DNA from 3 places in the Streptomyces sp. NPDC031274 genome. Region 2 is predicted to be linked to each of the others. Evidence: riboswitches for the same ligand, from Rfam matches in the RefSeq annotation. Region 2 holds a riboswitch; each other region holds the start of a gene.
What was found. Region 2 has a riboswitch for S-adenosylmethionine ahead of ACZ5CR_RS21050 (aminotransferase class V-fold PLP-dependent enzyme). Riboswitches for the same ligand answer to the same signal wherever they lie in the genome.

Region 1: it holds a riboswitch for S-adenosylmethionine, as region 2 does, so the genes downstream of both, ACZ5CR_RS17990 (glutathione S-transferase family protein) here and ACZ5CR_RS21050 (aminotransferase class V-fold PLP-dependent enzyme) in region 2, are expected to answer to the same signal.
Region 3: it holds a riboswitch for S-adenosylmethionine, as region 2 does, so the genes downstream of both, thrC (threonine synthase) here and ACZ5CR_RS21050 (aminotransferase class V-fold PLP-dependent enzyme) in region 2, are expected to answer to the same signal.

The regions. Positions count from the first base shown of each region.
Region 1 is NZ_JBVIHP010000010.1:92,452-100,109, forward strand. It holds gene ACZ5CR_RS17985 (beta-L-arabinofuranosidase domain-containing protein) at 75-2,930, shown strand; gene ACZ5CR_RS17990 (glutathione S-transferase family protein) at 2,918-3,688, opposite strand; SAM riboswitch class IV at 4,015-4,159, opposite strand; SAM riboswitch class IV at 4,340-4,453, shown strand; gene ACZ5CR_RS17995 (putative leader peptide) at 4,502-4,654, shown strand; gene ACZ5CR_RS18000 (LLM class flavin-dependent oxidoreductase) at 4,758-6,011, shown strand; gene ACZ5CR_RS18005 (NtaA/DmoA family FMN-dependent monooxygenase) at 6,029-7,462, shown strand; gene ACZ5CR_RS18010 (LLM class flavin-dependent oxidoreductase) at 7,478-7,658, shown strand, end outside.
Region 2 is NZ_JBVIHP010000012.1:225,522-233,179, forward strand. It holds gene qcrA (cytochrome bc1 complex Rieske iron-sulfur subunit) at 1-339, shown strand, start outside; gene qcrB (cytochrome bc1 complex cytochrome b subunit) at 336-1,967, shown strand; gene trpD (anthranilate phosphoribosyltransferase) at 2,131-3,195, shown strand; SAM riboswitch class IV at 3,281-3,397, shown strand; gene ACZ5CR_RS21050 (aminotransferase class V-fold PLP-dependent enzyme) at 3,579-4,952, shown strand; gene ACZ5CR_RS21055 (Lrp/AsnC family transcriptional regulator) at 5,059-5,340, opposite strand; gene ACZ5CR_RS21060 (rhomboid family intramembrane serine protease) at 5,378-6,121, opposite strand; gene ACZ5CR_RS21065 (hypothetical protein) at 6,260-6,499, shown strand; gene ACZ5CR_RS21070 (NYN domain-containing protein) at 6,534-7,658, shown strand, end outside.
Region 3 is NZ_JBVIHP010000020.1:24,122-31,779, reverse strand. It holds gene groL (chaperonin GroEL) at 1-432, opposite strand, end outside; gene ACZ5CR_RS28880 (cold-shock protein) at 748-951, opposite strand; gene ACZ5CR_RS28875 (MoaD/ThiS family protein) at 1,376-1,654, opposite strand; gene thrC (threonine synthase) at 1,764-3,098, opposite strand; SAM riboswitch class I at 3,092-3,226, opposite strand; gene ACZ5CR_RS28865 (glucosyl-3-phosphoglycerate synthase) at 3,394-4,338, shown strand; gene ACZ5CR_RS28860 (DUF7927 domain-containing protein) at 4,407-6,512, shown strand; gene ACZ5CR_RS28855 (alpha,alpha-trehalose-phosphate synthase (UDP-forming)) at 6,624-7,658, shown strand, end outside.

The DNA.
Region 1 (7,658 bases), on a different contig from region 2:
GTCGGTAATCCGAACCACGTCCGGCATGTCGAACGTCCGGTATATCGAACGTACAGGTCAGGAATGAGGCGCCCATGGCCCCCGCACCCGCCAGACGAGCCGTCCTTCGCGCCGCAGCTCTCGCGGCGGCGGCACCGGTGATCCCGTCCCTCGCCGCAGGCAGGGCGGCCGCGGCTCCGCGATCCGTGGTCGGCTCCGCGGCCGACGCGAGTGCGCCGACCGCTCTCGCCACCCCGTCCGCCTGGACCGCACAGCCGTTCGCGCTGGGGGACGTGGCACTCCACAAGGGCGTCTTCGCCGCCAAGCGTGCCCTGATGCTCGACCACGGCAGGGGCTATGACGTGGACCGGCTGCTCCAGGTGTTCCGCGCCAACGCGGGGCTCTCCACCCGGGGTGCGGTGGCCCCCGGCGGCTGGGAGGGACTCGACGGCGAGGCGAACGGGAATCTCCGGGGCCACTACACCGGCCACTTCCTCACCATGCTCTCCCAGGCGTACGGCAGCACGGGCGAGAAGGCGTACGCCGACAGGATCCGCTCCATGATCGGGGCGTTGACTGAGGTCAGGGAGGCGCTCCGCCGCGACCCGAGCGTCCTCAGGGTTCCCGGTAAGTTCGGTACGGCCGCGGAGAACGTAAGGGGCTCGCACCAGTACGTGGATCTCCCGGCCGATGTCCTCGGCGGCGCCACGGACGTGACCCTCTCGGCCTGGGTGAAGCCGACCCACGACGCCGACTGGACCCGGATCCTCGACTGCGGCAACGACACGAGCCGCTACCTCTACCTGGCCGCCCGCACCGCGGATGGAGTCCCGCGCTTCGCCATCACGGCGAACGGGCCCGGCGGCGAGCAGGGCGTCAACGGCACCGAGCCACTGGCCCTGAACGAATGGAGCCACGTGGCGGTGACGATCGAGGGCGCCACCGGCACGCTCTACGTCAACGGCCGTGCGGTCGCGGCGAACACCTCGATGACCCTTGATCCGGCCGCGCTCGGCTCCCTGAAGAACAACTGGCTCGGCCGCTCCCACTACGCGGCCGACCCGGTCTTCGCCGGCGCGTTCGACGAGGTCAACTTCTGGTCGCGGGCCCTGACCGCCGCGGAGATCTCGGGGCTCCAGGACGCGCCCGCCGCCGGTTCACCGGCCGGTGCGGGGGACTTGGCGGCGTACGCCTTCGACGAGACCAGCGGCGACTCCTTCGCCGACAGTTCTGGCCACGGCCGACACGCCACCTTGCGCCGCACCTGGGGCGGGCCGAGCCATCCGGGGTTCCTCGCGGCGTACCCGGAGACGCAGTTCATCGCCCTGGAGTCGATGACGAGCGGCGACTACACCAAGGTGTGGGCGCCGTACTACACGGCGCACAAGATCCTGCGCGGTGTCCTCGACGCCTACCTGTACACGGGCGACGAACGAGCGCTCGACCTCGCGTCGGGCATGTGCGACTGGATGCACGCGCGCCTGTCCAAGCTGCACGGGAGCACCCTGCAACGCATGTGGGGCATCTTCTCCAGTGGGGAGTTCGGCGGCATCGTGGAGGCGATCTGCGATCTGTACGCCATCACCGGCCAGGCCGAACACCTCGCCCTGGCCCGCCTCTTCGACCTCGACAGGCTCATCGACGCGTGCGCCGCGGGCGACGACACCCTCGACGGGCTGCACGCCAACCAGCACATCCCCATCTTCACGGGCCTGCTGCGGCTCTACGACGAGACGGCGGAGCGCCGCTACCTCACCGCCGCCAAGAACTTCTGGGGCATGGTCGTACCGACCCGTATGTACGGCATCGGCGGCACGAGCACCGGCGAGTTCTGGAAGGCTCCCGGTGTCATCGCCGGAACGCTCAGCGACACCACCGCCGAAACCTGCTGCGCGCACAACCTGCTCAAGCTGAGCCGGGCGCTGTTCCTCCACGAGCAGGACCCCGCGTACATGGACTACTACGAGCGGGCCCTGTACAACCAGGTCCTCGGTTCGAAGCAGGACAAGGCCGACGCGGAGAAGCCCCTCGTCACGTACTTCATCGGTCTGCTGCCGGGCCACGTGCGTGACTACACGCCCAAGGCGGGCACGACCTGCTGCGAGGGCACGGGCATGGAGAGCGCCACCAAGTACCAGGACTCCGTCTACTTCCAAAAGGCCGACGGCTCCGCCCTGTACGTCAACCTCTACAGCCCCTCCACGCTGACCTGGAAGGAGAAGGGCGTCACGGTCACACAGACCACCGACTACCCGAGGGAACAGGGCACGACGCTCACGGTCCGGGGATCCAGGGCCGCCTTCGATCTACGGCTGCGCGTACCGGCCTGGGCGGGGAGCGGCTTCACCGTGACCGTCAACGGCAAGAAGGTGAAGGCCGATCCGGCGCCCGGCAGCTACTGCTCCCTGTCCCGCACATGGCGGGACGGCGACACCGTCCGGGTTTCCCTCCCCTTCCGGCTACGGGTGGAGAAGACCCCCGACAAGCCGGAAGTCCAGGCCCTGTTCTACGGACCGGTCCATCTCGTGGCCCGCGACAGCGCGAAGACCTACTTCCGGTTCGCTCTCCACGGAAACGCCGCACTCTCCGGCGACCTGCTCCCCAACCTCGAGCCGATAGCCGGCGAACCGCTCCACTACACACTCGACGGCATCCCCCTCGCGCCCTTCTTCGAAGGCACGGAAGACCCGACGCACGCCTACTTCCAGCGGTCCGAACCCAAGGTGGTCTTCGGCACGATCGACTCCGGCGTCGCCAACCCGACGGGGACAGGGGCCGACGGCACGACCCTCCTCGACGAGATCTGGTCGGCCGCTCCCTTCAGGAACAAGAGCGCGTTGGTCCAGCATGTCCAGGCCACCGTGGACTCCTGGGTGGGTGCCGGCCGACTGGGCGCGGGTGACGGCAGGAAGGTGGTGCGCACGGCGAAGGAGGCTTCTTACACGAGGTGATGGGGGTGGTTGGCACAGAAGGCCGGGTGGTCGTCCAGGCGGCGCACATAGGCGCGCACGTGGGGGCGGGAGCGGGCCGCCTCAGCCGCATCCGGGGTGAGGTGGACGAGCCTCGCCCACAAGTCCACGTCCGCTGCCGTGAGTTCGTCGCCCACGAGGTAGGAGTGGGCGGCAAGACGGCAGTCGATCCTGTCCAGTGTCGCGGGGGTGAGCGGCCCGGCGAGCAGCTCGTGCCAGGTGTCGATCCGTGCTGCCAGGGCCGGTCGGCGCAGGACGGGCAGCGGGCCACTGCCGTGTGCGGCAAGGCGGCAGGCCAGGTCGCGCAGGATGTCCGGCGTGTGGTTGCTGACGACGTGACCGCTCCACCGGTCGCACAGGGCCGGAACGGTCAGCGGCCCTTCGAAGTGGTGCTCGGTGGCCTCGTAACAGCGGTGCAGCGAGTCGAGCGCCGCAGTGGTGTGCGGTGCCAGGAGGGTGGTGGTGACCGACTCCCTGAGCCCGAGCAGGTCGAGGGTGATCGAGACGCGCAAGGAGTCCGGACATTCTGCCGAGAGATACAGGTGGTAGCGGTGGGGCGCCGGGTAGAAGCCGCCCGCCACGTCGTCGCCGATGCGGCTGCGGATCGGCGCGGGACGGGCGAAGCGTGGGCCGGTGTCGCGTGGGCCGGTGTCGCGCGGAGAGCATGAATCCGCGGGGGAAGTCGGGTGGGAAGCAGGGCGGGAAACAGTACGGGAACGGTGCGACGTGATCTCGGGCATGGCTCTCCAGGGAGGGGAGGGGCGCCGACCGGCGGCGGCACGCGCGGGGCCGGTGGCACAGCGGGGGAGAGGGGGATCCGTGGCCGCAGAGGGCCGCAGTGATGAGGCTTCTTGTCCGGAGGCGTCGCTGGTGTGTGGACGCTGCGCGGACGTCAGACAGCTGGCACCGAGGCGCTGCACACGCGCAGCAGATCGATGTGAAGGCGTCTGGTCAGGAAGCGAGGGCGGGGCCGGGGCGCGGACAGGGGAGGCCGCTGGATGCTGTTCCCCTCACCGACCGCCCTGGACATGTCCACCAGCCCTGCCGTCGAGGCCCGTCGTACCCGGGGCCGCGCTTGCCCCGCCGCCACGGCGGGACCCGGTCGTCACCCGGGGCACCCCGTCGCGGAGGAAGGGTTGCCCGCCAGCGGGCCGGGGCCGATGACCCGCTCGGGCAGGAACCCTGCCGGGCGGGCGCTGACAATCGTGACCGTCCCCGGAAGTTTGAGTCCGGGTGCCTGTCTCCGTCAAGAAGGCCCGCACCAGGAACAGAAGGAGTGGTCCGGTGGTTGACTTGACGGAGACAGGCGACGAGGCATGTACGACGCTGTGAGAACGCCCATGATCCACGGGCATTGCGCACCGCTACGACCTCACGTAACGTCCCGAGCAGGTTACGAGTGTCAGCGTCAAGCCCTGGCTTGCTGACCGGCAACCCTCCCACGCGGCGGGGTGCTCCAGGTGAGGACCAGGCGGTGCCCGTCCAGGGTTCCGCAAGCGCGAGACCGGCGAGGCTCCAGGCCCGCCGAGTCGGAAGGGGCGGAGGTGACGGACGTGCCAGCTGTGTCAGCCGTACCGCCCCTGTCGCCCGTGCCGCCCGCGCCCGCCCCGCGCGTCATGGTGATCGCCCCGAGCCGCCAGGTGCATCTGTACTCCCGGCCGCACATCGATCTGCAGCGTGTCGCCGGCGCGCTCTGTCGTTCCTGACCCGTCACCCCGCCGCCGCACCCTCGGATCCGAGGGGCCGGTGTTCTCGTACGGTCGCACGGTCGATCAGGAAGGCACACCTTTCGTGTCGTCATCACCTTCGTTGCCCCATTCGCCTCATTCCTCCGCTTCTTCTGCCGACTCTGCCGCCGCGCTGCACCTCGCCGTCGCGCTCGACGGCGCGGGCTGGCACCCGGCCGCCTGGCGCGAACCGGTCGCCCGCCCGGGGGAGTTGCTCACCGCCCGGTACTGGGCCGATCTGGTCACCGAGGCCGAACACGGCCTGCTCGACTTCGTGACGATCGAGGACGGGCTCGGGCTCCAGTCGTCCCACTTCACCGAGCCCGACGGACGCACGGATCAGGTACGCGGGCGGCTCGACGCCGTCCTCATCGCCGCCCGTGTCGCCCCGCTGACCAGCTACATCGGACTCGTGCCGACGGTGGTGGCCACGCACACGGAGCCCTTCCACACATCCAAGGCGATCGCCACGCTCGACTACGTCAGCACGGGCCGCGCGGGCGTACGGGTGCAGGTGTCAGCACGCCGTAACGAGGCCGCGCACTTCGGGCGCCGCACGCTTCCCGCCCTCGATGCCGTCGAGGACCTCGGCAGGCCGGACGTACGGGAACTGACCCTCGACCTCTTCGACGAGGTGGCCGACTACGTCGAAGCCGTGCGTCGGCTCTGGGACAGCTGGGAGGACGACGCGGAGATCAGGGACGTCGCCACCGGCCGCTTCGTCGACCGCGACAAGCTGCACTACATCGACTTCGAGGGCAAGCACTTCAGCGTCAAGGGCCCCTCGATCACCCCACGGCCACCGCAGGGCCGTCCCGTCGTCAGCGCGCTCGCCCACGAGACCCCGACCGAGGCCCCGTTCCGGCTGCTCGGCCGCTCCGCCGACATCGGATACGTCACCCCGCGCGACGCCGGGCACGCACGCGACATCGTCACGGCGGTCCGCGGCGAACAGGAAGCTGCCGGGCGGGCCGACGAGCCCCTCCACCTCTTCGGCGACCTGGTGGTGTTCCTCGACGACGATCCGGCCGCCGCCGTGGCCCGCAGGGAGCGTCTGGACGCCCTCGCGGGACACCCGTACACCAGCGACGCACGTGTGTTCACCGGCACGCCCGCCCAACTGGCCGACTTGCTCCTGGAGTTGAGTCAGTCCGGACTCACCGGGTTCCGGCTGCGCCCCGCCGTCGTCGGCCACGACCTCCCGGCGATCACCCGGGGCCTGGTGCCAGAACTCCAGCGCCGCGGCGCCTTCAGGCACGCGTACGAAGCCGACACCCTGCGCGGTCTCCTCGGCCTCGCCCGCCCCGCAAGCCGCTACGCCGCCGCCACCGCCTGAGCCGGAAGGAACCCGACATGAGCAAGTCACCGGACAAGCCGCTCAAGCAGATCCACCTCGCGGCACACTTCCCCGGCGTCAACAACACCACCGTATGGAGCGACCCCGAGGCCGGGAGTCACATCGAGTTCAGCTCCTTCGCGCACTTCGCACGGACCGCCGAGCGCGCCAAATTCGACTTCCTCTTCCTCGCCGAGGGGCTGCGGCTTCGCGAACAGGGCGGGAAGATATACGACTTGGACGTCGTCGGGCGCCCCGACACGTTCACCGTGCTCACCGCGCTCGCCGCCGTCACCGAACGCCTCGGCCTGACGGGCACCATCAACTCCACCTTCAACGAGCCGTACGAGGTGGCCCGCCAGTTCGCCAGCCTCGACCACCTCTCGGGCGGGCGCGCCGCCTGGAACGTCGTGACCTCCTGGGACGCCTTCACCGGCGAGAACTTCCGGCGCGGCGGGTTCCTGCCGCAGGAGGAGCGGTACTCCAGGGCGAAGGAATTCCTCAGCACGGCGGGCGAGCTCTTCGACTCCTGGCGCGGGGACGAGATCGTCGCCGACCAGGAGGCCGGCACGTTCCTGAGTGACGCCAAGGCGGGCGCCTTCGTCCATCAGGGGCAACACTTCGACATCCAGGGGCAGTTCAACGTCCCGCGCAGTCCACAGGGCCGACCTGTCATCTTCCAGGCCGGTGACTCGGAGGAGGGGCGCGAGTTCGCCGCCGAAGGCGCGGACGCGATCTTCAGCCGGTACAGCACGCTCAAGGAAGGGCAGGCGTTCTACACGGACGTCAAGGGCCGCCTGGCCCGCCACGGCCGCACCCACGACCAGCTGCTCATCCTGCCCGCGGCGACCTTCGTCCTCGGGGACACGGATGCCGAGGCGGAGGAGCTCTCCCGTGAGGTGCGGCGCCGACAGGTCAGCGGCGCCACGGCGATCAAGCACCTGGAGTTCGTCTGGAACCGCGACCTCTCCGCGTACGACCCGGAGGGCCCGCTGCCCGACATCGACCCGGACGTCGGCGAGCACACCATCGCCCGCGGGCGTGCCCAGGTGCGGATGTACCGCGACCCGCTGGCCACCGCTCGGGAGTGGCGCGAGCTCGCGGCCGCGAACAAGTGGTCCATCCGTGACCTCGTCATCGAGACCGGCAGCCGTCAGTCCTTCGTCGGCTCCCCGGCCACCGTCGCCGAGACGATCAACTCCTTCGTCCAGGCCGACGCGAGCGACGGCTTCATCCTCGTTCCGCACATCACCCCCGGCGGCCTCGACGCCTTCGCCGACACCGTGGTCCCGCTGCTCCAGGAACGCGGCGTCTTCCGCACGGAGTACGAGGGCACCACCCTGCGCGACCACCTCGGCCTGGCTCACCCCGACGCCGACGCGGACGCCGGGGTGCGCTTCCCCCAACCCGCTTCCGTACCCACACCCGTGCCCGCGTCGGCCGACCACTGAGGAGGATCACCGCCCATGTCAGACATCCCGCTCAGCGTCCTCGACCTGGTACCGATCTCGTCCGGCTCCTCCGCGACCGTGGCGCTGCGCAACTCCATCGACCTGGCCCGGCAGACCGAGCGTTTCGGGTACGCCCGCTACTGGTTCGCCGAGCACCACCTCAACCCGGGTGTGGCGGGCACCTCACCCGCGGTCG
Region 2 (7,658 bases):
AAGGAGATCGCCAAGGCGGCCCTGATGATCGTCCGGATTCAGCCGGCGGACATCAAGGACAAGCAAGAGCTCGAGTGGTCGCACGAAGGTGTCGTCGCCTACTCGAAGATCTGCACCCACGTCGGTTGCCCGATCTCCCTGTACGAGCAGCAGACGCACCACGTCCTCTGCCCGTGCCACCAGTCCACCTTCGACCTCTCCGACGGTGCCCGAGTGATCTTCGGCCCGGCCGGTCACGCGCTGCCGCAGCTGCGCATCGCCGTGAACGAAGAGGGCTACCTCGAGGCGCTCGGCGACTTCGCCGAGCCCGTCGGTCCTGCATTCTGGGAGCGCGGATGAGCACTACGGCGAACGACAACCGTAAGAAGGAGGCGCCCGCCGGTGAGCGGGTCGCCGACTGGGCCGACGGCCGCCTGGGGATCTACTCCCTGGCCAAGGCCAACATGCGCAAGATCTTCCCGGACCACTGGTCCTTCATGCTCGGTGAGATCTGCCTCTACAGCTTCATCATCATCATCCTCACGGGTGTGTACCTGACCCTGTTCTTCCACCCGTCGATGAACGAGGTGGAGTACCACGGCAGCTACATCCCGCTGCAGGGCCAGCTGATGTCCGAGGCGTTCAACTCGACCATGCACATCAGCTTCGATGTGCGCGGTGGTCTGCTGATCCGGCAGATCCACCACTGGGCGGCGCTGATCTTCCTCGCGGCGATGTTCGTGCACATGATGCGCGTCTTCTTCACGGGTGCCTTCCGCAAGCCGCGCGAGGTCAACTGGGTCTTCGGCTTCCTGCTGTTCGTCCTGGGCATGTTCACCGGCTTCACCGGTTACTCGCTCCCTGACGACTTGCTCTCCGGTACCGGTGTGCGCTTCATGCAGGGCGCGATCCTGTCCGTGCCGATCGTGGGCACGTACCTCTCGATGTTCCTGTTCGGCGGGGAGTTCCCCGGCGGCGACTTCGTGGCCCGGTTCTACTCGGTGCACATCCTGCTGCTGCCGGGCATCATGCTCGGCCTCGTGGTGGCGCACCTGATCCTGGTCTTCTACCACAAGCACACGCAGTTCGCGGGTCCCGGCAAGACGAACAACAACGTCGTCGGCATGCCGCTGCTGCCCGTCTACATGGCGAAGGCCGGAGGCTTCTTCTTCCTGGTCTTCGGTGTCATCGTCGCCGTCTCTGCGATCGCCACGATCAACCCGATCTGGGGGATCGGCCCCTACCGGCCGGACCAGGTCTCCACCGGAGCCCAGCCCGACTGGTACATGGGCTTCTCCGAGGGTCTGATCCGTGTCATGCCGGGCTGGGAGATCAACGCCTGGGGTCACACGCTCGTCCTGGGTGTGTTCATCCCGCTGATCATCTTCCCGCTGGTCCTGGTCGCGATCGCGGTCTATCCGTTCATCGAGTCCTGGGTCACCGGCGACAAGCGCGAGCACCACATCCTGGACCGCCCGCGCAACGTCCCGACCCGTACGGCCTTCGGTGTCGCATGGATCACCTGGTACTTCGTGCTGCTCGTCGGTGGTGGAAACGACCTCTGGGCCACGCACTTCCACCTGTCGATCAACTCGATCACCTGGTTCGTGCGCATTGCCTTCTTCGTGGCACCGGTCCTCGCCTTCATCGCCACCAAGCGGATCTGCCTGGGTCTGCAGCGGCGCGACAAGGACAAGGTCCTGCACGGCCGCGAGTCGGGCATCATCAAGCGCCTGCCGCACGGTGAGTTCATCGAGGTCCACGAGCCGCTCAACCAGGAGCAGCTGCACACGCTCACCGCGCACGAGCAGTACGCGCCGGTCGAGATCGGCCCCGCGGTCGACGAGAACGGTGTCGAGCGCAAGGTGAGCGGGCCGCAGAAGCTCCGGGCCAAGCTCTCCAAGGGCTACTACGGGGAGGACAACCAGATCCCCAAGCCCACCACCGAGGAGTACAAGGAGATCACGAGCGGCCACGGCCACCACTGATCCCCTGACGCTCTGCGGCATTGAAGTACTGAGGTACTGACCACAAGGTCGCCACGGCGAGAGCCCCGTCCCCTGCATCCAGTGCATGGACGGGGCTCTTTGCCGTCCCCAGGGCTGGATAAGGTGTTCCTGTCCTACGCCTATACGAACCCAGGAGCGGCAGATGAGCGCTGTGACCCCCGCAGGAGGCAACACCGCGGCGGCCCGTTCCTGGCCCGGTGTGCTGAACGGTCTTCTTGAGGGACGCGACCAGAGCACCGATGACACGGCGTGGGCCATGGACCGCATCATGCGCGGTGAGGCGTCCGACGCGCAGATCGCGGGCTTCGTGGTCGCGCTGCGCGCCAAGGGCGAGACCGTGGAGGAGATCTCCGGCCTCGTACGCACGATGTACGAACACGCCAATGTGATCGAGGTGCCGGGCCAGACGGTCGACATCGTCGGCACCGGCGGCGACGGGGCCAAGACCGTCAACATCTCCACGATGTCCGCGATCGTGGCCGCCGGCGCGGGTGCGAAGGTCGTCAAGCACGGCAACCGCGCCGCCTCCAGTGCCTCGGGCGCCTCCGACGTCCTGGAGAAGCTCGGGGTGAATCTGGAGCTTCCGCTGAAGCGGGTCGTCGAGGTGGCCGAGGAAGCCGGGATCACCTTCTGTTTCGCCGTGAAGTTCCACCCGGCCCTGCGACACGCCGGTGGGGCGCGCAGCCAGCTGGGGATCAGGACCGTCTTCAACGCCCTGGGTCCGCTCACCAATCCCGCCAAGGTGCGGGCCCAGGCGGTCGGGGTCGCCGACGCGCGGATGGCGCCCATCGTGGCCGGGGTCTTCGCCGAGCGCGGGCACTCGTCCCTCGTCTTCCGCGGCGACGACGGGCTCGACGAGCTGACGACCACGGCGACGTCGCGGGTCTGGGTCGTGCGGGACGGCGTCGTGCGGGAGGAGGCCTTCGACCCGCGGGACGTCGGCATCGACCTGGTCCCCGTGGAGGCGCTGCGGGGCGCTGACGCCTCGTACAACGCCGAGGTGGCGCTGCGCCTCCTGGACGGTGAGAGCGGCCCTGTGCGGGACGCCGTGCTGCTCAACACGGCGGCGGCCCTGGTGGCCCTCTCGCCGGGCGAGGGGACCCTCGTGGAGCAGATCGGCGCCGGTATCGCCAGGGCGGCGGAGTCGATCGACTCCGGGGCCGCGAAGAAGTCCCTGGAGCGCTGGGTGGCGGCCAGCAACAGGTGAGCGTGGCGTGAGTGTGGCGCACACCGCAGTCCGTATCGCGGACTGCGGTGTGCACCGGGAAGATCGTGTGGCAAGATGCTGCGCAGGTCATGAGTGACAGCGATTAGGCCCCGGCTCGCTGTCCGGCAACCCTCCGTCCGTGGCGGGGTGCCCCGGGTGAAGACCAGGCCGTACGCAGCAAGGCGTATGGCAAGCGCGGACCCCTGCGCACTCGATGAGTGTCATACCCCTGGGGTCCTGGTCCTCAAGGGAGCAGTCTCGTGAGCAAGCGAATGCGATAGGGCTTTCCGGCCCCTTTTCCGCACCCCCCTTTTCTTTCATCACTGCAGCGCCGTACGTGCGCCCTCGCAGTGAACTCGCCTGCCTTCCCACGGGAGTTCGCCATGTCTGTCCCCACCGCTGTCGCCGACCGATCCGTCTGTGCCGAGCCGCTGCCCGTCCTCGGCCGTGACGTCACCGTGCCGCTCGTCACCGGCGGCGAAGTGACCTACGCGGCGCTCGACTACGCGGCGAGCGCTCCGGCGTTGCAGCGCGTGTGGGACGACGTGGCCGCGTACGCGCCGTACTACGGCAGCGTGCACCGGGGTGCCGGATACCTCTCGCAGCTCTCCACCGACCTCTTCGAGAACAGCCGTGCCACGGTCGCCGAGTTCCTCGGCTGCCGCGAGGACGACCAGGTCGTCTTCACGCGCTCGACCACCGACTCGCTGAACCTGCTCGCCGCCGCCCTGCCCGCCGACTGCCAGGTCTTCGTCTTCGAGACCGAGCACCACGCCTCGCTCCTGCCGTGGCGCGACGCCCGCGTGACGTACCTGAACGCCCCGCGCACCGCCGAGCAGGCCGTCGCCACCCTGGAGCGCGCTCTCGCCGACCGCGACCCCCACGGGCCCGCCCTGGTCTGCGTGACCGGCGCCTCGAACGTCACCGGTGAGCTGTGGCCGGTGAAGGAGCTCGCCGCCGCCGCCCACGCGCACGGCGCCCGCATCGTCCTCGACGCCGCGCAGCTCGCGCCCCACCACCCCGTCTCCATCGACGAGCTCGACGTCGACTGGGTCGCCTTCTCCGGTCACAAGCTGTACGCGCCCTTCGGCTCGGGCGTCCTCGCGGGCCGCTCCGACTGGCTGCGGGCGGCCGAGCCCTACCTCGCGGGCGGCGGCGCCTCGCGCAAGGTCGCGCGGCGTACGGACGGCGGGGTGGACGTGGAGTGGCACGACACCGCCGCGCGGCACGAGGCCGGTTCGCCGAACGTCATCGGCGTGTACTCGATCGCCTCCGCCTGCAAGGCGCTGACCGAGGCGGGCTTCGACGAGCTCGTCGCCCGCGAGCGCCACCTCATCGCGAAGGTGAAGGAGGGCCTCGCCGATGTGCCCGCCGTGAAGGTGCTCTCGCTCTTCGGTGACGACGCGCCGCGCGTCGGCGTCATCTCCTTCGTCGTAGAGGGCTGGAACAGCTCGCACTTCGCCGCCGCGCTCTCCGCCGAGTACGGAATCGGCGTACGCGACGGCCTCTTCTGCGCCCACCCGCTGGTGCGCACCCTGCTCGGCAGCGACCCGCAGACCCAGGGCGAGTGCGGTGCCCCCGAGGCCGCGCCCGGCGAGAAGTCGCTGAACGCGATCCGCGTGAGCTTCGGCGCGGGCACCCCCGACGAGCACGTGGAGCGTTTCGTGCGCGCCGTGCGGGAGCTGGTGGCGGACGGCGCGCGCTGGAACTACCGCACGGAGGAAGGCCGCTGCGTGCCGGACACCACGGCCGCCTGAGGCGGTGAAAGGGGCCGGGCGCCGCGAGACCGGCTCCGAGATGCGGAAACGCCCGTCCGGCACTCGGCGGGACCGGTACCCGGCGAGTTCAGCACCCCGCGACGGCTCAGGAGTCGAGGCCGATGGCGAACGCCGCTTCGAGGTCGTGCTGGGAGTACGTGCGGAACGCGACATGCGTGTCCGTGCCCTCCACACCCGGGATCTTGCTGATCTTGCCGGGGATGACGTCGGCCAGGTCGTCGTGGTGCGCGACACGCACCATCGCGATCAGGTCGTACGTGCCGGTCACGGAGAAGACCTCGCTGACGCAGTCGAGGGCGGCGATCGACTCGGCGATCTCCGGGATCCGGTCCACGCTGGTCTTGATGAGCACGATCGCGGTGATCACGGCTGACTGTCTCCCTCGATGACGGGTGCTGGCTTCTTCACTCTAGCCCTCCCGTCTCCCGCCCCCGCCCTTCCAAAGAGGCGCTCCGCGCCCGCCTGTTTCTTCTGACATACCGCACCCACGCGTAGAGAAAGCCCAGGGAGAACCCCACGATATGGGCCAGATAGGCGACACCGGGGCCCTGCCCGCCCTGCAGGGCCGCGAGCCACTGCAGCGCCACCCAGAACGGCAGCACCACCCACGCGGGGAAGCGCAGCGGCAGGAAGAAGAGGAACGGGAAGAGGCTGGTGACCCGCGCCTTCGGGAAGAGCCGCAGGAACGCGCCGAGCACCGCGGAGATCGCCCCCGACGCGCCCACCAGGGTCTGGTCGGAGCCCGCGTGGGCGACCGCGTAGGCGAACAGGGCGAGATAGCCGCAGCAGAGGTAGAAGAGCGCGAACTGGCAGTGCCCCATCCGTTCCTCGGCCATCGCCCCGAAGACGAAGAGGAAGAGCATGTTGCCCAGGAGGTGCAGCCAGCTGCCGTGCACGAAGAGCGCGGTGGCCGGGGCGAGCACGGGCCGCAGCGCTCCGCTGAACAGCTCCGAAGGGACCACGCCCCAGCGCTCGAAGTAGGCCTGCTGGGCGGCGAGCAGCTTGTCACCGGTGCCGTACGTGGGATTGAACCCGGACATCGGGGAGATCAGGAACACCAGACAGCAGACGGCGATCAGGCCGTACGTCACCGGGGCCGACTGCCCCCTGAGCGTCCGGACCGCCGTCGTACCCCACGTCTTGATCATGAACAGAGCATGACGTAAGCGCAGCAAACCGTACAGAGTGCCCCGCCGCGTGGGAGGCCGCCGCATGGAGACCCTTACAGGCCTTAGGGTTACGGGCACCACGCACCATGGAATTCCGAAGGAAAGCGAACAGCCACGATGACGGTTCCTCTGCCGACCGACACCACCCGGTGGCGCTGCGCGCTCTGCGGCAACCTCACGCGCTTCGACGTCACCCGCAGTTCGAAGGTTGTCGAATATGTGCACCTCGACCTGGCCGGTGAGTCGAACATCGAGGAACGCGAGGTGGTCAGTGAGACCATCGAGTCGGTGCGCTGCCGTTGGTGCAACGCGGTGGACCAGGTGGAACTCGTGGACAGGCCGGGTGCCGGCTCCTGAGGGAGCGGGGCCCGCACAGCTAGTGGGGTGACGGATGGTGGAGAGCGCGAGCGGGGAGCCGGACGACGGCACCGCTGAGGTGCTCGACCGTCCGCTGCCGGACGGAGTGCGTCGGCGGGTCGTCCAGATCGTCTCGGACGGCTTCGGCGGCCTCACGGTCGGCGAACTGCCCGCACAGTTGAGGCAGTACGCCCGCTTCACGCCGACCCGGCGCGCGAAGTTCGCGGGCAACGCGATGGCGACGGCCCTGGAGAGCGACCCGCTCTTCCGCCAGCGCATCGGCGAACGTCTCAGAGAGGCGCAGCCCGAGCTCACCGGCGCCCTGGACGCGGGAGCACCACCCCCGGCCGCGGACCCCCTCGATGTGGCGGCCGCGGCCTATGTACTGCGCCCCACCGGCTGGGTGAAGCTGGTGACCGCCGCGGGCGAGGAAGCCCTGCGGGCGGACGCCGAGCGCGTGGACGACGAGACGCGGGCCGAGCTCGAACGGCTGCGCGCGGAACTCTCCGCGGCGCGCGGCCAGACGAAGGCCGACACCGAACGGCTGCGCGCGGAGCTGGAGTCGGCGAAGAAGGAAGCCGAATCGATGCATCGCAAGCTGCGCGGTGCCCTCAGCGACGTCAAGCGCGGCGAGGCGGCCCTGCGTAAAGCCACCGCCGAGTTCGACGCGGCACGCGCCGACGGCCAGGCGCAGCTGTCCGCCGCCGAGAGCGAGTCCCGGCGGCTCAAGGCGCGGCTCAGCGAGACCGAGGCGGCCCTTGAGGCGAGCCGCAGGGCGGCGCGCGAGGGGCGCAGCGTCGAGGACATGCGGGTGCGCCTGCTGCTCGACACTGTCCTGGAGTCCGCCCAGGGGCTGCGCCGTGAACTGGCCCTGCCGCCCGTCTCCGTGCGGCCCGCCGAGACCGTGGACGCCGTCGAGCCGGGCCGGATGACGCCGAAGGACATCGCCGCCCGCGCGCTCTCCGAGAACGACCCGGCGATCCTCGACCAGCTGCTCGCGCTGCCGCAGGCGCACATGGTCGTGGACGGCTACAACGTCACCAAGACCGGCTATCCGACGATGCCCCTGGAGAAACAGCGGCTGCGCCTCCTCGGCTCGCTCTCGCAACTCGCCGCGCAGACCGGCGCCGAGATGACCTGTGTCTTCGACGGGGCCGAA
Region 3 (7,658 bases), on a different contig from region 2:
AGCGATCTGCTCCTTGGTCTCCACGTCCTTGGCCTGCTCGAGCAGGGCGCCCGAGACGGCCTCGACGGCCTTCTCGATGCCACGCTTGAGGGCCATCGGGTTGGCACCGGCGGCTACGTTGCGCAGGCCCTCGCGGACCAGCGCCTGCGCCAGGACGGTCGCGGTCGTCGTGCCGTCACCGGCGACGTCGTCCGTCTTCTTCGCGACCTCCTTGACCAGCTCGGCGCCGATCTTCTCGTACGGGTCCTCGAGCTCGATCTCCTTGGCGATGGAAACACCATCGTTGGTGATCGTGGGGGCACCCCACTTCTTCTCGAGGACGACGTTGCGACCCTTGGGGCCCAGGGTCACCTTGACGGCGTCGGCGAGCTGGTTCATGCCGCGCTCGAGGCCGCGCCGTGCCTCCTCGTCGAACGCGATGATCTTGGCCATGTGAAGTGGTCCTCCCGGACAGGGGTGGCATGCTCCGGATCGCATCGGTGCCCGCGACGGACGGCCTGCAAACCGTGTGGTTCCTTGCCCCACCCGGCCTGCGGGCCTCACCGACCCGATCCAAGTTCTGTCACTCTCACTAGGAGAGTGCTAAGCCCAATGATTAGCACTCGACCCCTACGAGTGCAAGCGTCTCTCACGGATCCCAGACACATGGGGGGCGCACATCCGGGGGCGTACGCACGAGGGGCCCGTACCCCTGTCGGGATACGGGCCCCTCGTCACTCGCTAAGTCGCTGGCCGATCGCGCCGAGATCAGACGGCGAGCTTGACCATGTCCGCCTGTGGACCCTTCTGGCCCTGCGAGATCTCGAACTCCACTCGCTGACCTTCTTCAAGGGTGCGGTAACCGTCCATCTGAATCGCGCTGTAGTGGACGAAAACATCCGCACCACCGTCGACCGCGATGAAGCCGTACCCCTTCTCCGCGTTGAACCACTTGACGGTGCCCTGAGCCATGCCTAACTCCCCTATTACTGGCCCTTGCACGGACCCGCACTTCGCGGGCCCGGGTCAGACCTCACCCCCCCAATGGGTTGTGGAGGCGTGCGCCGGAACGCGTCGACCGCCGCTGAATGTATCTGCCCAACTGCCCTCTGCAACAGGTCAATCGGACGAGAATTCTGGGCACGCGCGATCGGAAATATGCGGAGAATTTGCCGGAGTTCAGGGCAAGTCGGGCCGGGCAAATGCCGCAATAGACTCAAAAGGGCAAGGCGCTTTGGCTACTTCTTGTCGGCCCGGGGCCGACTTCGTCTACGCGCTCGACGCCAAAAGCGAAGCTTGCTTCCCAACTGTACCGCGCTCAACCACATGGAATTGCCCCCTCCGCTTCTCTCGCGGAGGGGGCAATAGAGGTGACGCTGCGTGCTTTCAGGCGGATTCAGCAACCGCCCGCGACGGCGGGAATGATCGAGACGCCGGCGCCGTCCGGCGTCGCGGTCTCAAGGCCCTGCTCGAAACGGACGTCGTCGTCGTTCACGTACACGTTCACGAAGCGCCGCAGCTTGCCCTGGTCGTCAAGGACACGGGCCGCGATACCGGCGTGCTTGGCCTCAAGATCGGCAATGACCTCGGAGAGGTTGGCGCCCTCGGCGGCGACCTCGGACTTGCCGCCGGTGTAGGTGCGAAGAATGGTGGGAATGCGAACGTTGACGCTCATGGAATTCACCTCTTGATACGGGGAGGAAGCGCCCCGTCAGGGGCGCGAGGAACTGCGCGAGGACGGACCACGACCGCCGTTCGACGACGGCGATCAGGCCCTACGGCGATTAATCGGCAAGACCCGCGGCGCGAAACGCGTCGAGGCTGGGCTTGATCGTCGCAGTCGCCTGAGACGTCTCGGCAACAGCGTCGAGGGTCTTGAGGCCGTCACCCGTGTTCAACACGACCGTGGTGAGAGTGGGGTCGATGAGCCCCGCCTCAAGAAGCTTCTTCGTGACGCCGACCGTCACGCCACCGGCGGTCTCCGCGAAGATCCCCTCGGTCCGCGCAAGCAGCTTGATCGCGTCCACGACCTGCTCGTCGTTCACGTCCTCCACCGCGCCGCCCGTGCGACGGGCGATGTCCAGGACGTACGGCCCGTCGGCAGGGTTGCCGATGGCGAGGGACTTGGCGATGGTGTCCGGCTTCTGAGGGCGTACGACGTCGTGCCCGGCCTTGAAGGCGGTCGACACCGGCGAGCAGCCCTCGGCCTGCGCACCGAAGATCTTGTAGGGCTTGTCCTCGACGAGGCCCAGCTTGGTGAGCTCCTTGAGGCCCTTGTCGATCTTCGTGAGCTGCGAGCCCGACGCGATCGGGATGACCAGCTGGTCGGGCAGCTGCCAGCCGAGCTGCTCACAGATCTCGTACGCGAGGGTCTTGGAGCCCTCGCCGTAGTACGGCCGCAGGTTCACGTTGACGAAGCCCCAGCCCTCGCCCAGCGGGTCGCCGATGAGCTCGGAGCAGAAGCGGTTCACGTCGTCGTAGTTGCCCTCGATGCCGACGAGCTCGCCGCCGTAGACCGCGGCCATGACGACCTTGCCCTGCTCCAGGTCGTGCGGGATGAACACGCACGAGCGGAAGCCGGCGCGGGCCGCGGCGGCACCCACGGCACCGGCGAGGTTGCCGGTGGAGGAGCAGGAGAGGGTGGTGAAGCCGAAGGCGCGCGCCGCCTCGATGGCCTGCGCGACGACGCGGTCCTTGAAGGAGTGCGTCGGGTTCCCGGAGTCGTCCTTGACGAAGAGCTTGCCCTGCTCGACGCCGAGCTCACGGGCGAGGTTGTCGGCCTTGACGAGCTGGGTCCAGCCGGGGTTGATGTTCGGCTTCTCGGCGACGTCCGCGGGGACGGGCAGCAGCGGGGCGTAGCGCCAGATGTTGGCGGGGCCGGACTCGATCTGCCTCCGCAGCGCCTCGGGGTCGCCGGTCGGCAGGTCGTACGCGACTTCGAGCGGGCCGAAACAGGCCTGGCAGGCGAAGATCGGGCCGAGGGCGTAGAGCTCACCGCACTCGCGGCACGAGAGGCCGGACGCGGGGCCGAGATCCACGGAACCTGTGGTGGTGGAGGGGGTGGTGTCGAATGTTCCGACAGTCTGCGCAGCCATGGAGGCGAGGCCCTTTCTCCTCATCTTCCCCGCGGCGAATCTCACCGCGAGACGGAATTGGCACCTTCCCCGCCGAGACCTCGCGTGCGCGGTCGGCGGGATGGTTGCCGGGGCTTCAACGGGCCGTATCCCTCTGCCCCTCTGGATGAGCGGTATGGCGCCGGGCTTCAGGGGCCCGGGGCATTTGTGACGCGTCGACCCCCGACATGCGATGGTCATCCGCGTTGTTCAAGACTGTAACCGACGGCCTGGACCCTTGAGATAGTCGTCCGCACCGCGAGATGGATCACATGTAGGCCACACACAGGAGGAACCACCCGTGCTGGAAGAGGCCGAGCGCTGGCTGACCAGGCGTTCCTGGTCCGTTGCCGACCGTCCGCTCAGCGCGCTCGTCGCCGCCAAACGGGCGTCGGGAGCCTCGGTGAGCGTCGTCCTGCCCGCGCTCGACGAGGAGGAGACGGTCGGCGGGATCGTCGCCGTGATCCGCCGCGAGCTGATCGAGAAGGCCGCCCTCGTCGACGAGCTCGTGGTGATCGACTCCGGCTCGCGGGACCGCACGGCCGAGGTCGCGCGCGACGCGGGCGCTCGGGTCGTGCACCGGGACGAGATCCTGCCGCGCATCCCGGCCGTGCCCGGCAAGGGCGAGGTCCTGTGGCGCTCGCTCCTGGTGACAGGCGGTGACATCGTCGCGTTCGTCGACGCGGACCTGAAGGAGTTCTCGGCGGACTTCGTCACCGGGATCGTGGGCCCGCTCCTGACCGAGCCCGACGTGCACTTCGTGAAGGCGATGTACGACCGCCCGCTCGCCGGGGCCGCGGGTCAGGGCGGCCGGGTCACCGAGCTGATGGCGCGCCCGCTGCTCAACATGCACTGGCCTCAACTGGCCGGGTTCGTCCAGCCGTTGGGCGGCGAGTACGCGGCGCGCAGGTCTCTCTTGGAGCGGCTGCCGTTCCCCGTCGGATACGGGGTGGAGCTCGGCCTGCTCGTCGACGCGCTGCACACCGTGGGCCTTGACGCGCTCGCGCAGGTCGACGTCGGCGTGCGCAAGCACCGGCACCAGGACGGGCAGGCGCTCGGCAGGATGGCGGCGGCGATCTACCGGACGGCGCAGGTCAGGCTCGCGCTCGGGCATCACGTACGCCCCGAGCTCACCCAGTTCGAGCGGGGCGAGCACGGGTTCGAACCGCGGACCCATTCGGTGGACACGGAGGAGCGTCCGCCGATGTCCGGCATCGCGGAGTACACGGCCCGCCGCGTGGCGTAACCACCCAAGACCGGGCATTTTGTCTACATTTCCCACTTATGTGGGTCCTTATGCGGGTCAGACAGTTCATGGGAAGCGCGCGACGCGTCGGTGGCGTGGCCATGGCCACGGCCGGTCTCGCGGCAGGGGCGCTGAGCGCGGCAGCCGTGGTACCGGCCGCCGCGGACGTGATCGATCCCTTCGCCAAGCGCTACGACGAATCGCTCTACGGCGACTTCAAGACCATCGGCAACACGGTCATGGGCTGCCCGACGACGCCCGCGGACATGGCGGCGCGCTGTGCCACCGCCGCGGAGGGCGAGGGCCGCGACAACAACAACACCTTCGTCATGCGGCGGATCAACACCGCGGGCATGGACCCCGACCACGGATCGAGCACCGGCCGGGTCGCGATCCCGCCCGGCGCGAAGGTCGCGTACGCGCGCCTCTTCTTCGGCGGCAACGACGGCACGTACAAGGGCCCGAGCGGCGCCCGGCTCAAGCGCTGCGACATCTCCGGCGCCGATGTGGAGCCCTCGCCCGGCGACCCGCTCGACGCGGTGCCCTCGGTCAGCGTGGCCGGCGCCACCCCCTCGAAGGTGACCCCGGCGAACCTGGTCGGGGACCCGGCGTCGGCCAACGGCCCGCACTACTACACCGGCGAGGCCGACATCACGGGCCTCTTCAACGGCATCACCGGCGACGGAACGCCCCTGCCGGTCGCGGTCGGCGACATCTGGGCGCCCACCGGCAAGGGCTGCGTCGCGGGCTGGTCCCTGACCGTCGTCTACAAGTACGACGCCCCCGACGAGCAGTACGCGCCCGACCGCCGCAACGTCTACGTCTACGGCGGCCACGTCCTCCAGCGCTCCACCTCGCCCGCCACCAGCGTCGAGGTCGACGGCTTCTACCGCACGGACGGCAAGCCGCGCGCGAGCGTCACCGCGTACGAGGGCGACTGGAACACCCCCGGCGACCGTTTCGCGGTGGGCGGCCAGAACATCACCGAGGCGCACACGGGCAACACCAACAACTTCTTCATCAGCGAGGACGACGGCGCCCTCGACCCGAGGATGACCAACAACCTGTCCATCGACGCCAAGGAGTTCGACGTCACCGGCGGCAACTCCCGCGCCCCGGCCGCCGCCGAACCGATCCCGGTCGGCTCGACCTCCACGACGCTGAGCTTCTCCACGAAGGGCGACACCTACGTCCCCTCGGCCCTCGCGCTCTCCGTCCCGGTCCCCGACCTGGAGGTGACGAAGACGGCGAGCCCCAAGAAGGTGAAGCCGGGCGGCACCCTGACCTACACGGTCAAGGCGAAGAACATCAGCAAGCTGAACTACCCGAACGCCAAGTTCAGCGACGACCTGACGGACAACCTCGACGACGCGACGTACCGGCACGACGCGGAGGCGACGACCGGCGAGGTCTCGTACACCAGACCGAGGATCAGCTGGACCGGCGACATCCCGGCCGGGCACACCGCGACGGTGACGTACTCGGTCAAGGTCAACGACCCCGTCAGCGGTGACGGCAAGCTGCTCAACGACGTCGACGTCGAGTCCCCCCGCTCCAACTGCGACGCGGGCAGCGCCGACCCCAGGTGCGGGGCGGCGCCGGTCATCGAGCGCAAGCAGCCGAAGCTCAAGGTCAGCAACGTGCCCGCACGGCGGACCGCGCCGGTGTGCAGCGACGTCAAGAACACCATCACCCTCAAGAACCCCTCGGGCAGCACGCGCACCGGGGCCACCGCTTCCTGGCAGGTGACGCCGGGCTCGAAGCCGGTCGCCAGCAGCGGGACGATCACCGAGCGGGGCAGGACGTACGTCTGGAAGGGCGATGTCCGACCGCACGGCAAGGTCACCGTCACCCAGCGGGTCAAGGTGTCCTGCACGGCAGGCGCGATCCGGGTGATCACGGTGACGGCCCCAGGCAGCAACTGCCCCCGGTCCGTCCGGGGCGGCGACGACCCGTGCACCTCGGCGATCCTCGCCACGCGGCAGCGGGTCCAGGCGCGGCCCGCCCCGCAGCACCAGCACAACGAGCCCGTGGGAGCGGCGGCGGCGAGCGGTCCGGGTGAACTGGCCGACACCGGCAGCGACTCCGGCACGATGCTGTACACGGGCCTCGCGATCTCCCTTTGCGTGCTCGGCGCGCTCGCGGTGGCGGCGGCGCGGAGCAGGCGGGACTAGCGGGGCAGGCCTCGACATCGGCCTTGACGCTGCTCCCTGAACGTATACGGCCGGGCCCGCAAGGGTCCGGCCGTACGTTTGAGCCCTTCCGCTAAGGGCTAGGTTCGGCACATGGTCTCCGAGCACGCCCAGATCCTCGTCGCGTCCAACCGCGGCCCCATCACGTACTCCCTGGAGGAGAACGGCGAACTGACGGCGAAGCGGGGCGGCGGAGGGCTCGTCTCCGGGCTCAGCGCGATCGGCGACTCCGCCGGGGACTCCCTGTGGGTCTGCGCGGCGCTGGGTGACGGCGACCGGGAGGCCGTGCGGCGCGGGGTCGGTGAGCCCGGCGTGCGGATGCTCGACATCGACGCGCGGGTGCACGCCGACGCGTACAACGGCATCGCGAACTCGGTCCTCTGGTTCGTCCACCACATGCTGTACCAGACGCCGCTAGAACCGGCCTTCGGCCCGGAGTTCCGGGCGCAGTGGGCGTCGTACGAGACCTACAACCGGGCCTTCGCGGAGGCGCTCGCGCAGAGCGCCGCAGGGGAGGCGGCGGTCCTCGTCCAGGACTACCACCTGGCCCTGGTGCCGGGGATGCTGCGCGAACTCCGCCCCGACCTGCGCATCGGCCACTTCTCCCACACGCCGTGGGCCCCGGTGGACTACTTCCGGATGCTGCCGGACGACGTCGCGGAGCAACTGCTGCGCGGCATCCTGGGCGCCGACCGGGCGGCGTTCCTGACGGGCCGGTGGGCGGACGCGTTCACGGAGTGCTGCGTCGCCGTCCTCGGCGGTACGTCGGGGACGCGGATCGGGGTGCACGGGCTCGGGGCCGACGCGGACTTCCTGCGGGAGCGGTCGCGGCGGGACGATGTGGAGGAGCGGCTCGTCGCGCTGCGGGAGCAGGTCGGCACCGGCCGACGGGTGATTGTCCGGGTGGACCGGACGGAACTGTCGAAGAACATCGTGCGGGGGCTGCTGGCGTACCGGGAGCTTCTCGCCTCGCGCCCCGAGTGGCGTGAGCGGGTGGTGCATGTGGCCTTCGCCTACCCGTCGCGGCAGGACCTGGCGGTGTACCGCGAGTACACGGCGTCCGTGCAGCGGCTCGCGGACGAGATCAACTCCGAGTACGGGGTCGAGGGCTGGACGCCGGTGGTGCTC